Regions from separate parts of the Herbaspirillum sp. 1173 genome, predicted to be linked through region 2. Evidence: predicted binding sites of a transcription regulator. Region 2 holds the regulator's gene; the other holds the start of a gene.
What was found. Region 2 encodes FliA, which starts transcription of late flagellar genes. Its sites were predicted from a motif close to CTAAAGTTTNNNNNNNNNNNGCCGNTA; they were not measured.

Region 1 (6,877 bases), on a different contig from region 2:
AGCGCCTGCAGGGCGCCGGCTTCGAAAGCGACAACTACTATGCCCCGACCGTGCTGGCCAACGTCACCGGCGAGATGCAATGCAGCTGCGAAGAGACCTTCGGACCGGTGGCACCAATTACCCGCTTCTCGACGGAAGAGGAAGTGATCGCCGCCGCCAATGCCACGCCCTTCGGCCTGGCGGCGTATTTCTATTCGACCGATGTGCGCCGCATCCATCGCGTCACCGATGCGCTGGAAAGCGGTATCGTGGGCGTCAACGAAGGTGCGCTGGCAGCGGAAGCGGCGCCCTTCGGCGGCGTGAAGGAATCCGGTTATGGCCGCGAAGGCTCGGTGCATGGCCTGGATGATTACCTGCACACCAAATACGTTTGCCAGGGCCAGCTCTGAGTCCTCCCCTGCCTAGCTGCCCCTCTCACTGAAACCAACAGGAGCCACCATGCCCGCGCTGTCCACCCACGAGCCCGAGACCGCCCGCGAGCCCTTGCCCGACCTGCTCTTGCGGCCGATTGCAACGGATGACCTGGGCCACTGCCACCGGCTGTCGCTGCGCTTCAAGTGGCCGCACCGGCTGGAAGACTGGAATTTCCTGCTGCAGATGGGGCAAGGCTACTTGCTGGAAAACACCGCCTCGGACGCGGCGCTGCGCACCGTCGGCAGCGTGGTCTGCACCACCTATGGCGAGCACCACGCCGTCATCGGCATGCTGCTGGTGCAGACCGAGTTGCAGCGGCGCGGCCTGGGACGGCGGCTGATGCAGCATGCGGCCAGCGAGGTCAATGGCCGTAGCCTGATCGTCAACGCGACGGCGGCCGGCATGCCGCTCTACAAGCAATTGGGTTTCGTGCAGCAGGATGTGCTGCACCAGTTCCAGGGCTCGTCAGCGCAGCCGGTGCTGGTGTCGCTGCCACCGGGCGAGCGCGTGCGGCCGATGGGCAAGAATGATGTCCATCGCCTGCTGGAACTGGATGCGCAGGCCACCGGCATGGATCGCAGCAAGCTGCTGCTGGCCCTGCTGGAGATATCCGAAGGCGTGGCACTGGACCGCGATGGCGAGATGCTGGGCTTTGCGCTGGTGCGCCGCTTCGGCCATGGCCGCGTGATCGGGCCGGTGGTGGCACCCGACGCGGAACGCGCCAAGGGATTGATCGCACACTGGATCAATACCTATTCGGATTCCTTCATCCGCATCGACGTCTTCGAATCGAGCGGCCTGCCGGCCTGGTTCGACAAGCTGGGCCTGACCTGCGTGGACCATGTCACGCGCATGTGCAAGGGTGAACCACCGGTACGCGATGCGGGCATGCAGCTGTTTTCCATCGTCAACCAGGCGCTGGGCTGAGGCTGGACTGACGTGTCCGCACTGCTGCCGCAGAAAATGCCGCAGCAGCGCGCAAAACCCATGAACATGCTTTTTCAGCCCCGCATCTTGCGCATCGCCTGCGCGGCCGGGGGCATAGGATAGAACACATGCCGGTTGTGCCGTTTGCCTGCACGGCCTTGTTCAACGCATCTTCAGCGAGTCCACCTCTATGCAAACTTCCGCTCTGGCCGCGCTCGACCGCAGCCACCTGATCCACCCCGTTGCCAGCTTCCGCGAGCATGAAGAACTGGGACCCATCATCCTCAAGTCGGGCCAGGGTGCCTACCTGACCGATCACCAGGACAAGCAGTTGCTGGATGCCTTCTCGGGACTGTGGTGCGTCAATACCGGCTATGGCCAGGAAAGCGTGATCCGCGCCGCGACCGAACAGATGCAGCGCCTGCCGTATGCCACCGGCTATTTCCACTTCGCCTCGGAACCGGCCATCCTGCTGGCCAAGAAACTGGTGGACATCAGCCCGGCGTCGCTCAAGCACGTGTATTTCACCTTGGGCGGTTCCGATGCGGTGGATGCGGCCATTCGCTACATCACGCACTATCACAACTCCATCGGCAAACCGAGCAAAAAGCATTTCATCTCGCTGCAGCGTGGCTATCACGGTTCGTCCTCGGTGGGCGCAGGCCTGACTGCACTGCCCAATTTCCATTACAACTTCAACCTGCCGCTGCCGACCCAGCATTACCTGCCTTCGCCTTATCCCTACCGCAGCGAGCTGCAGGGCGATGAAGCGATCATCGCGGCCTCGGTGCAATCGCTGCGCGACAAGGTCGCCGAACTGGGCGCGGACAATGTCGCCGCCTTCTTCTGCGAACCGATCCAGGGTTCCGGTGGCGTGGTGGTGCCGCCCAAGGGCTGGCTCAAGGCCATGCAGCTGGCCTGCAACCAGCTGGACATCCTGTTCGTGGTGGACGAGGTCATCACCGGCTTCGGCCGCACCGGCCCGATGTTCGCCTGCCTGGACGAAGACGTGCAGCCCGACCTGATGACCATGGCCAAGGGCCTCACCGCCGGCTATGCGCCGATGGGCGCGGTGATGATGTCGGACCGTGTCTACAACGGCATTGCCGATGGCGCACCGATGAGCACCGTGGTCGGCCATGGCCAGACCTACTCGGCCCATCCGGTCAGTGCGGCGGTGGCGCTGGAGGTCCTGCGGCTCTATGAGGAAGGCGGCCTGCTGGAAAACGGCCGACGCCTGGAACCGGTCTTCTCCGGTGGCCTGCGCGCCCTGCTCGATCATCCGCTGGTGGGCGATGCGCGCAGCCGTGGCCTGCTGGGCGCACTGGAACTGGTGGCTGACAAGCAGACCAAGGCACGCTTTGCACCCGAGCTGAAGCTGCACGATCGCATCTTCCAGGTGGCCTATCGCCATGGCCTGGTGTTCCGCGCCTTCGGCGACAACATCCTCGGCTTTGCGCCCGCGCTGTGCTACACGGAAGAGGATTTCGCGCTGATGTTTGCGCGCCTGCGTGCCATCCTCGATGAAGTGCTGGCCCAACCCGAGGTGCGCCAGGCCGTGCGCTGAGCCGGCCCATGCGAGTATCGCCTCCGGCACGATGGGGAAATCGCCGCCGGAGGGGTTAAAATGCCCTGCTACATCCTGCCGGATTGCGCTGCGTGCGATACGCGAGGCAAACCGGCAGGCTGAGTCGAATAACCCGAGGCAACATGATGACTAACGGCGCGTTGAAACTGGACCGGATCGATCTGAGGATTTTGTGTCACCTGCAGCAGAATAGCCGCATTACCAATGTAATCCTGGCCGACGCCGTCGGCCTCTCGCCCAGTCCCTGCCTGATCCGCGTCAAGCGCCTGGAGAAGGCCGGCTACATCAGCGGCTATGGCGCGTATATCCGTCTGGAGAAACTGGCCGACGTCCAGATCGTGTTCACCGAGGTGACGCTGTCGGACCATCGGCGCGAAGACTTCGCCAAGTTCGAAGCCACCATCCGCAACGTCGATGAAATCATCGAATGCCATCTGGTCAGCGGTGGCTATGACTACCTGCTCAAGTTCATGACCCGCAGCGTGGTGCATTACCAGAGCGTGATCGAATCGCTGCTGGAACAGAACCTGCGCATCGAGAAGTATTTCAGCTACATCGTCATCAAGTCGCCCTTCATCAAGCATCACTATCCGCTGGAAAAATTCATCCAGACCTGAGCCCCGTGGGCTGGCCACCGCCGGCCGGTACCGTGCGGTGGCAGCCTGGCACGCCCTGCATGTGGCGGCTGCGCTGTCTGCACCGTTTTTCGGTACGTTTTGCTGGCCTTTATCCTCGCCTTTTTCCTGCCCTTTTTTCTGTACAGACGATCGCGAACCCTCCTGATCGTTTTTGCACACCCCCCTGTCAATTTCCGCACAGCAAGCCTTTTCCAGCGCGGCAAGCCCTCGGCCTCATCTTTACATTTATGCCCTCTGCGATGGCCGGATTGCGGCATCTCCATCCAATCTCCACAAATTCCCCAGAAAAACACGACTATTGGTCAGCAAACTCCCCTTTACTTTTGTAAAGACGTGCCGTTAACCTTCGGGTGCGCTGACGAAGGGTCAGTTTCTCAAATTACAAGAACATCACGTTTGCTTAGGGGTCAACATGGCAACTTCCACGGGGACGATCTCGACATCGGCCGGTCCGCTTGACGTTTCGACGCTGGTCAACCAGCTCATCGCGGTCGAGAGCAAGTCCAAGCTCACACCGCTGAAGACCAAGGAAAGCGGCTTCAATACGCTCATTTCCGCGTATGGCTCGCTGAAGAATGCGCTGACCAGCTATCAAAGCGCCCTGAAGGTCATGACGGCCGCCAGCTTCAGTGCGCAGAAGACCACCGTGTCCAATGCCGGCACCGGCACCAGCCTGACCACCGATCCGTTCACGGCAGAGGCCAACAGTGACGACTCGACCAAGGTCCTGGCACAGAAGTTGAAATCCGGTGGCTATGCCAGCGGCACCACCTTCAATGCCGGCGACTCGATCGCCATCAAGATCGGCACCAACTCGCCCACCTTCATCACGCTGCAGGCCAATGCCACCCTGGCGGGTCTGCGCGACACCATCAATGCCTCCAAGGCCGGGGTGACGGCCTCCATCGTCACCGATGGCAGCGGCGACCATCTGGTCCTGGAATCCAATACCGGCGGCACGGCCAACACCATCAAGGTCACGGCCAACAATTCGCTGTCCGGGCTGAGCTATGACCCCAGCGTGTCGGGCTCGGTGACGCAGATCCAGGCCCCGCGCGATGCCACCAAGGCCGCCGCCGGCAAGTACAGCATCGGCGTGAGCCAGCTGGCGCAGGCGGTCAAGGTCAGCTCGGCCGGCATCGTGCCCGGCACCACCTTCGACAATGGCGTGCTGGCCATCAAGACCGGCAATGGCTCGACCACGCTGATCCAGCCCAAGACCAATACCCTGGCCGGTGTGCGCGATGCCATCAACGCCAGCGATGCGGGCGTCAATGCGGCCATCGTCAGCGACGGCACCAACGATCACCTGGTGCTCACCGCCAAGGACAGCGGCGCGGCCAACAGCCTGCGGGTCAGCGGCACCGGCAATTTTGCGGTGTTCAACTTCGATCCCAGCGGCACCGTCACCACCACGGGCGTAGCGACCAACCAGACTTACAGCAGCGGCAGCCTGGCGCTGCAGGTCGGCAGCAAGTCCTTCACCATCACCCCGACCGATCTCGACAACAGCGGTGCCATCGGCCTGAACGACGTGATGAAAGCCATCAACGATGCCAATACCGGCGTGACCGCCAGCATCAGCAACGACGGCAGCAATGACCATCTGGTGCTCACGCCGGCCGGCACGGATCCGATCAAGCTGGTCGGCAGCAATGACTATGCCAACCTGTCCGGCAGCAGCATGGGGCAATTGGCCAAGGCGCAGGATGCCAAGCTGACCATCGATGGCGTGGCGGTGACCAGCACCACCAACAAGGTCAGCAATGCGATTTCGGGCGTGACGCTGAACCTGGCGAAGGTGACGACGGCGGCGGACAATTTCTCGCTGTCCGTCGCCAATGACACCAGCGGCCTGTCGACGGCGGCCAACAGTTTCGTGACGGCCTACAACAACCTGGCCAAGGCCGTGACCAACCTCACCAAGCAGACCCCGTCCACCACCAAGGGCCAGGCCAGCACCGGCTCGCCGCTGGCAGCGGAATCTTCCGTGCTGAACATGATGACGCAGATCCGCGGCACCATGCTGGGCGCACTGGGCGACGATGGCGGTATGAACCTGTCGCAGGTGGGGATCTCGTTCCAGAAGGATGGCACGCTGGCGCTGGATGCGGCCAAGCTGACGACGGCCGGCAACAAGGATTTCGACGCGGTCGCCAAGCTCTTCACCGGGACCTCCGGCGTCGTGCCCAAGCTGCAGAAGCTGATGGACAGCATCCTGGGCGACAGCGGCACGCTGGCCACCAAGACCAAGGGCCTGCAGGACAGCCTCAAGACCGTGACCGACCAGCAGACCGCGGCCAATGATCGGCTGCAAACCCTGAAGGACAACTACACCAACCAGTTCAACCGGCTCAACGTCACGCTGGCGACGATGCAGTCGCGGCAGAGCTATCTGACCCAGCAGCTGGCGAAGTTGTCCAAGTCGTCGTGATGAGAACGGCCGTGCCGAATGGCGTGGCAGAGGAAGCGGTGACACCGGGTTGCGCGTCACCGCTGCATCGAATAAATCCCAGGTTGCTCCGCTTTATCCGAAGCCCAATGGAAAAACCCCGCTGCAAGCGGGGTTCGTCGTTAAACTCTCGTGTGTCCTCGGGGGGAAGCTTGCGCTAACAGATCCCGTGGCTCGCGTGGCGACTATAGGGGTTAACGGGTGCAATGTCAATTCAGGCACAGATAGCGGAAATCCACCGGGCACTCTCGCCCGCGCGCATCTCGACCTACGCGGCGGCCACCCACTGCCACGGCCCCGACGACCCTGCCGCACTCAATCTCTACCTGTGGAACGCGCAGGTCTCCGCTGCCTTCCTGACACCCCTGCACTTGTGTGAAGTCGTGCTGCGCAATGCGGTGGACGACGCCCTTGCTGCCAAATACGGTGCTGCGTGGCCATGGGCCTCCGCCTTTGAACAAAGCTTGCCGGCCAGTTCGATCGCGTATGGTGCGCGCCATGATTTGGCCAAGGCCCGGGCAGGACTACCGATCGGGCAGACGGGCAAAGTGATTGCGGAACTCAAGTTCGTCTTCTGGCAGCGCATGTTCGCCGCAAGGCATGATGGACGACTATGGAATCCTCACCTGCGGCGCGTCTTCCCATATCTCGATCCGCGCCGCTCCGTGGCACAACATCGCAAGGCCATCCATGACGCACTTGAAACGATCCGACAATTGCGCAACCGCATCGCCCATCACGAGCCGATATTCCACCGTACGCTGGAGGCCGAGTATCAATTGATCGGTCAACTGATCGCTTGGCGTTCGCCACAGACCTTCCGCAGGATGCATCAGCACCAGCAAATCACTACCTGGC
Region 2 (6,877 bases):
GGCACGCTGCAGAAGGTCTTGCAGAACCTCTTGCTGGAAGGCGTGCATATCCGCGATATGCGCACTATCATCGAAACATTGGCCGAACACGCCGCCCGCATTCAGGATCCGACCGACCTGACGGCGATTGTACGGATTGCGCTGGGACGCGCCATCGTGCAACAGATTTTCCCGGGCGAGAGCGAGCTGGCCGTCATGGCCCTCGATTCCAAGCTCGAACGCCTGCTCATGCAGGCACTGCAGGCCAGTGGCGACACCGGCGGCATCGAGCCGGGCCTGGCCGATTCGCTGGTGCAGCAGACCGAAATGGCGGCGCAGCGCCAGGAGCAGATGGGCCTGTCGCCCGTGCTGCTGGTCGGCGCACCGCTGCGGACCTTGCTGGCGCGCTTCCTGCGCCGCGCCATGCCGCAGTTGCGCGTGCTGTCGCACGCTGAAGTACCCGAGTCGAAAACGATTAAAGTTACCAGCCTAGTTGGAGGGCAAGCATGAACGTCAAGAAATTTATCGCCAATTCTTCTCGCGAGGCCTGGCGTCAGGTGCGCGAGGCGCTTGGCCCGGATGCCGTCATTCTCTCCAACCGCAATATTCCTGACGGGGTGGAGATCCTGGCCATGGCCAACGAGGACATGACCACCCTGGTGGCCCCGACCGGCGCGCGCGACCCCAATGCTCGCCCGCAGGCGGCCTCGCTGCAGCAGCAGTCCGGTGCGCCGAACGCACAGCAGGCCAAGCGTCCGGCGCTGCTGTCGTCGCCGCTGGCCCAGCAGCCGCCCCGCGCCGCGCGTCCCGAGCATGCGCCATTGCTGGACCAGCCGGCCCACGGCCGCGCGCCTGCGCGCCCGGTGGAAGCCGCTCCGGCCAGCGATGCCCGCGTCTGGCGCAGCCGCCGCGCGGAGCAGGCGGCCGGTGGCCGTCCGGCCTCGGCCCAGCAGGCGCAGGAATCCGGGGAACATGACCAGCGTCCACGTTCGGCCCTGCCTGAATTCGATGGCAAGGACTACGACGAAATCCTCTCCGAAGTCATGAGCGAGATCCGCTCCATGCGCGGCGTGCTGGAAACCCAGCTGGCGGAGATTTCCTGGGGCGGTACGCAGAAACGCGATCCGCTCAAGGGCGTGGTACTGAAGGAAATGCTGGCGGCCGGCTTCTCGGCCAGCCTGTCGCGCCTGATCACCGAAAACCTGCCTGCCAACTCCAAGTCGCAGGACATCATGTTCTGGGTCAAGTCGGTGCTGGCGCGCAATCTCAATACCCTGGCCAACGAAAACGAACTGCTGGAAAACGGCGGCGTCTTCGCGCTGGTCGGCCCCACCGGCGTTGGCAAGACCACCACCACCGCCAAGCTGGCGGCGCGCTGCGTGATGCGCCACGGCTCCGGCAAGCTGGCCCTGATCACGACCGACGGCTACCGTATCGGTGGTTACGAACAACTGCGCATCTACGGCAAGATCCTGGGTGTGATGGTGCACTCGGTCAAGGATGAGACCGACCTGCGCATCGCCCTGGAAGAGCTCAAGGGCAAGCACACCGTACTGATCGATACCGCCGGTGTCGGCCAGCGCGACCAGATGGTGGCCGAGCAGGACGCCATGCTGGCCGGTGCCGGCGTGGACATCAAGCGCCTGCTGTGCCTGAATGCCACCGCCACCGGCGGTACGCTCAATGAAGTGGTGCATGCCTATTCCAGCTCCGGGCTGGCCGGCTGCATCATCACCAAGCTGGACGAAGCCGCCACCATCGGCAACGTGCTGGATGTGGTGATCCGCCACAAGCTCAACCTGCATTACGTGGCCAATGGCCAGCGCGTGCCCGAAGACCTGCATGTGGCCAACAAGCTCTACCTGGCCGACCGTGCCTTCAAGCAGAAGCGTGAAACCGCCCCTTTCGAATTCCAGGAAGGTGAGTTGCCGGGCGTGATCGGTCCTACTGCCATGTCCATGAATGACCGGGGACTGCGTGAGGTGAGCTTTGGCTAGTTACGATATCGACCAGGCAGCAGGGCTGCGCCGGATGCTGGAGCGTCCGGTGCCCAGGCTGTTCACCTTCTTCTCGGTGCTGGGTGAGGAAGAGAAGAGTGCCATGCTCATCAATCTGGCGGCGTCCCTGTCGCAGGCCAAGCACAGCGTGCTGGTGGTGGATGGCGACGTTGCCACGACCGGTCTGCTGACCCGCATCGGCCTGCGTCACGACGTGGCGACGCTGCAGGAAGTGGCGCGGATGGAGCGTCCCATGGCGGAAGCCACACGGCTCCTGCCGGAAGGTTTTTCGATGGCGCGCATCGCCCGCCGCAGCGTGCCCTCGGCGACCGATCCGCATGCCGGCCGTCTGGCGGAGATCTTCGACAGCCTCATCGAGCAGGCCGAGATTACGCTCGTCAATGGCGTGCTGGCGCGCGACCTGTCGCTGCCGGTGCCGACCATGGAAATGGGCGAGATCGTGATCCAGGTCTCGACCACGGCGTCTTCCATCAAGGCGGCCTATGTGCTGCTGAAGAGCCTGAGCGACCGCATCGGCCGCCGTCCCTTCAGTCTCATCGTCAACGATGCCACCGAAGCCGAAGCCCGTACCGTCTATGCCAACATGGCCCAGGCGGCCAGCCGCTACCTGGCGGCGCAGCTCAATTTCATCGGCGCGATTCCGGCGGATGACCATATTCGCCGCGCCACCGGACAGGGGCGGGCGGTGATGGACGTGTTTCCCTTCGCCGGTGCCGCGCTGGCCTTCCAGCGCCTGTCCAAGCGCTTCACGGCCGGTCCGGATGCAGCCCGCAGCAGCTACGGGATGGCCACCGACGGCGCCAGTCTGGGAGTGTGACGTGCATGTATAACGTCAAGGGAAAAAAGGGCAAGAACGACGTGCTGGAGCAGCATGCGCCGCTGGTCAAGAAACTGGCGCATCAGCTCAAGGCCAAGCTGCCCCCCAGCGTAGAGGTGGACGACCTGATCCAGGCCGGCATGATGGGCTTGCTCGACGCCGTCAACCGCTACGAGGAAACCCATGGCGCGCAGTTCGAGACCTACGCCGTGCAGCGTATCCGCGGTGCCATGCTGGATGAGCTGCGCAGCAGCGACTGGCTGCCGCGCAGCATCCGCCAGAATGCGCGCAAGGTGGAAGAAGCCATGCAGTCCCTGCTGCAGCAACTGGGCCGCCAGCCGCAAGAAGCGGAAGTGGCGCAGCACATGAAAATTAGCCTGGCCGAGTATCAGTCGCTGCTGACCGACTGCGGCGGCCACCAGTTGATCTATTACGAAGATTTTCACGACGACGATGGCGGCCACGAACACTTCCTGGACCGCTACCAGACCGGCGACGGCGATGATGATCCGCTGCAGAGCCTGATCAATGGCGGTTTCCGTGAAGCCGTGGTGGATTCCATCAAGGCCTTGCCCGAGCGTGAGCAGATCCTGATGGCGCTGTACTACGAGCAGGAAATGAACCTCAAGGAAATCGGCGCCGTCATGGGCGTTTCCGAATCGCGCGTGTGCCAGTTGCACAGCCAGGCGATCTCGCGCATGCGTTCGTATCTGCGCGAGCATTCCTGGAGCGGGGTGGCCTGAGGCTGCCTGCCTTCAGGGCGCAGATCCGAGAGAGGTCGCAGGACGCGTTAACGACAAAGCCCGGCAAATGCCGGGCTTTTTGTTGATGCGATCTTGCTGTGCTTCCGTGAGCGGGAAGCGGCTGAAACTTATACCACGCCCAGACGGCGTCCCGAGGACCGGATGCTGTTCTGGCCGTCCGGGCCATAGAAATTGCCGGTGCCGGTCTTGCCCTGCAGGATGGTCAGGGCGCTCTGATTGATGGACAGCTTCTTGCCGATCAGCAGGCCATTGACGCGGTTCAGTTCCTTGGCGTCCTGCGCCAGTTCGAACAGGCTGGCCCAGATCTCGCGGTCAGCGTCGCCGGCTTGCTCATTCATCCACTGTTGCATGCCGCTTTCATCTGCACTGTAGCCGAGGCTGCCCAGCAGCGCATGGCGATTGCCGGCCAGCGTGGACATTTCAGCAACTATCGCGGCCTTTTCGGTAATGATGTCGGTCAGGCCTTCGGCGGTGGCTTCCGCCAGCAGTGCCTGTTCCTGGCTCAGTTTTTCCACCAGGCGCGACAGCGCGGCGTGTTCCAGGGACAGGTTGCTGGCCGGATTCATGCGAAAGATCCTCTGAGCGGTAAAACGGTAATCAGGCCGGGCGGGCGCTGATGAGATTCTTGACGGTATCGATCACGCCGTCGGCGATCTTGTCGGCATCGATCTGGAAAGTGCCGTTGGCGATGGCCGCTTTCAGCTTTTCCACTTTTTCGGCATTGAAACCGCCGTTTTTGGTGTCCTTGGTTTCCAGCGCCTGATAGGTGCTGGACAAGCGCACGCTGTCCGAAGCCGCTTTGGTGGCGGCCGGGTCAGTGCCCGCAGGATTGGCGGCAGTCGTGTTGCGGGTCTGCGTTTGCGTCTGCTCGGTGTTGAGGGCAGCAGATTTGAGGGCGTCGTTAACGTTCACGGCAGTATTCCTTGTAGGGTGGGGGCGCTTCGCACCCGCCTGTCGTATGGATTATCGACCAGTTCTGGGCAAACTTTAACATTCCCGCACCTGAATTAAGCTGAATTCGGGTACTTTTCTTCACATTCCTGTTCGGGCGATCCGCTGCGTTCCGCGCGGCACTTGCCCTGCGGGAAATTGCTTCATATCAATACAGAAGCCGGGGTCGCCGGCTCAGTAGTTGATTTCCAGAATCCCGCCCGCTTTGGCAATACCGCTCACCACCTGGCCGGCCGCCGTCCGGGCCTGGGCCATCTGGCCTTCGTTGGCATTGGTCAGGGCGCGCGCTTCGGTGGAAATCTGGAAGCCCGGGCCGATCGATACGACCCGTACCGCCTGGCCTTGCTGCACCACGCGCTGGTTGCGGATGGTGTCGAGGCGCAGCGGCGTACCGGCGCGCAGCGACATGTTGGCGACGCGGCCGATGACCTGTGATTCTTCGGTGATCACGCCGCTGGGCAGCGCCGACATGTCGCCGCGAATGCGTGTGATGTCGCTGGCGCTGATGGTCTGGCCCTGGGCCAGCGGGACCGCGGCGACCAGGTAATCCGAGATCACCTGCACGTTGGCGCGCAGGTAGATGGTCCAGGGGGAGGGGGCCACGCACTTGATGCCGACCGTGGTGCGGCCGAACAGGCGGCCACCATTGGGCATGAAGGCTTGCGGTTCAAGGCAGGCCGCCAGCGTCAGGCGTGCATCGGCGGGATCGATGGTGACCGTGACGCTGCCGGGCAAGCCCGAGGTCTGGCTTTTCAGGAATTGCTCCGCCACTTGTTGCAAGGCTTGCAAGTCCTGCTTTTGGGGGGAGTTGGGGTCGTTCTGGGCGAGCGCAGGCGCAGTCGCCCCCAGGCCGGCTGCCAGCAAGGACAGGACGGCGAAAGTGCGGCGCAGGGCGCGGAAAGCGTGTTTCATTTTGTGCAACTTGCCCGCAGGGCATAGGCGAATCTTGGCACTCATGGTACGTCGCGCGCGCGAGGTCAAAAGGGCAAACAGGGGAGGCTTTTCTCTCTTTATCGCCCCTTAGAGTTCGGGGTGCGAACGTATGATCAAGCCTACGTAATTCCATCATCGGCGCAGTCCGCAAGCGGCCCGGCAACAGGCCGGGCAGGACAGGGGGCGCTGGTACTTCCGGAGGACCTGATGGTCTCTAAGCTCGACGATTATTTCCGTTTCAACGAGATGGCGCTGAACCTGCGGTCCCAGCGCCAGCAGGTGCTGGCGTCCAACATCGCCAACGCGGACACGCCCAACTACAAGGCGCGTGACGTCAACTTTGCCGACGCGCTCAAGAATGCGCTGGACAACAAGTCCAACACGATCCCGCCGCTGCAGCTGGAGCGCACTGCTGCCACGCACGTGGCCGGCACCGCGCCCGACAACGGTCCGGGCAGCATCGGCGGCACCGCCTTGCAGTACCGCACGCCGGCCCAGGGCAGCGTGGACGGCAATACGGTCGATATGGATGTGGAGCGCAATGAATTCCTGGACAACGGCATCCGCTACGAAGCCGGAGTCACCTCCGTGAACGGCCAGATCAAGGCCATGCTGAACGCTATCCAACCGGGCTGATAAACATGTCTCTTTCCAACATCTTCAACGTCGCCGGCTCGGCCATGAGCGCCCAGGCACAGCGCCTCAACGCCACGGCCAGCAACATCGCCAACGCCGACAGCGCGACCAGCCCCGATGGCACGCCCTACAAGGCCAAGCAGGTGGTGTTCGAAGCCATTCCGGTGGGCAGCGTCAAGGACAGCGGCGTGAAAGTGGCGGCCGTGGTCGAGAATCAAGCCCCGCCCAAGCTGGTCTACGACCCCAAGCATCCCATGGCCGATGGCAATGGCTACGTCGCCATGCCCAACGTCAATCCGGTCGAGGAAATGGTCAACATGATCTCGGCCTCCCGCTCTTACCAGACCAATGTGGAAACGATGAACACGGCCAAGGCCATGCTCGTCAAGACCCTCACCATCGGCCAATAACCAGGACCTGAACCATGGCAATCGTCTCCAGTGACCTGCTCACCGCAATGAATGGCACGAGCAGCAGCTCGTCCACTACCACCAGCTCTTCCAGCCTGGACAACAACAGCCCGGACGCGATCCAGAACCGCTTCCTGACGCTCTTGATTGCGCAGATGAAGAACCAGGATCCCAGCAACCCGATGGACAACTCGCAGCTGACCACCCAGATGGCACAGTTGTCGACGGTCACGGGCATCAGCCAGCTGAACAATTCGCTGTCCACGCTGATGAGCAACCTCAATTCCTCGCAGGCGCTGTCGACCGCCAACATGATCGGGCACAGCGTGCTGGCCCCGGGCAACAGCATCCAGCTGACCAGCGATACCA

Region 1: the regulator FliA is predicted to act here: its motif matches at 3,883-3,909, upstream of fliD (flagellar filament capping protein FliD).

The regions. Positions count from the first base shown of each region.
Region 1 is NZ_JAVDSP010000004.1:365,231-372,107, reverse strand. It holds gene J2X56_RS16375 (NAD-dependent succinate-semialdehyde dehydrogenase) at 1-389, shown strand, start outside; gene J2X56_RS16370 (GNAT family N-acetyltransferase) at 439-1,341, shown strand; gene J2X56_RS16365 (aspartate aminotransferase family protein) at 1,532-2,908, shown strand; gene J2X56_RS16360 (Lrp/AsnC family transcriptional regulator) at 3,052-3,546, shown strand; gene fliD (flagellar filament capping protein FliD) at 3,980-6,001, shown strand; gene J2X56_RS16350 (hypothetical protein) at 6,226-6,877, shown strand, end outside.
Region 2 is NZ_JAVDSP010000001.1:181,067-187,943, forward strand. It holds gene flhA (flagellar biosynthesis protein FlhA) at 1-489, shown strand, start outside; gene flhF (flagellar biosynthesis protein FlhF) at 486-1,976, shown strand; gene J2X56_RS00890 (antiactivator of flagellar biosynthesis FleN protein) at 2,011-2,814, shown strand; gene J2X56_RS00895 (RNA polymerase sigma factor FliA) at 2,820-3,557, shown strand; gene J2X56_RS00900 (flagella synthesis protein FlgN) at 3,686-4,144, opposite strand; gene flgM (flagellar biosynthesis anti-sigma factor FlgM) at 4,176-4,490, opposite strand; gene flgA (flagellar basal body P-ring formation chaperone FlgA) at 4,704-5,441, opposite strand; gene flgB (flagellar basal body rod protein FlgB) at 5,670-6,098, shown strand; gene flgC (flagellar basal body rod protein FlgC) at 6,104-6,508, shown strand; gene J2X56_RS00925 (flagellar hook assembly protein FlgD) at 6,523-6,877, shown strand, end outside.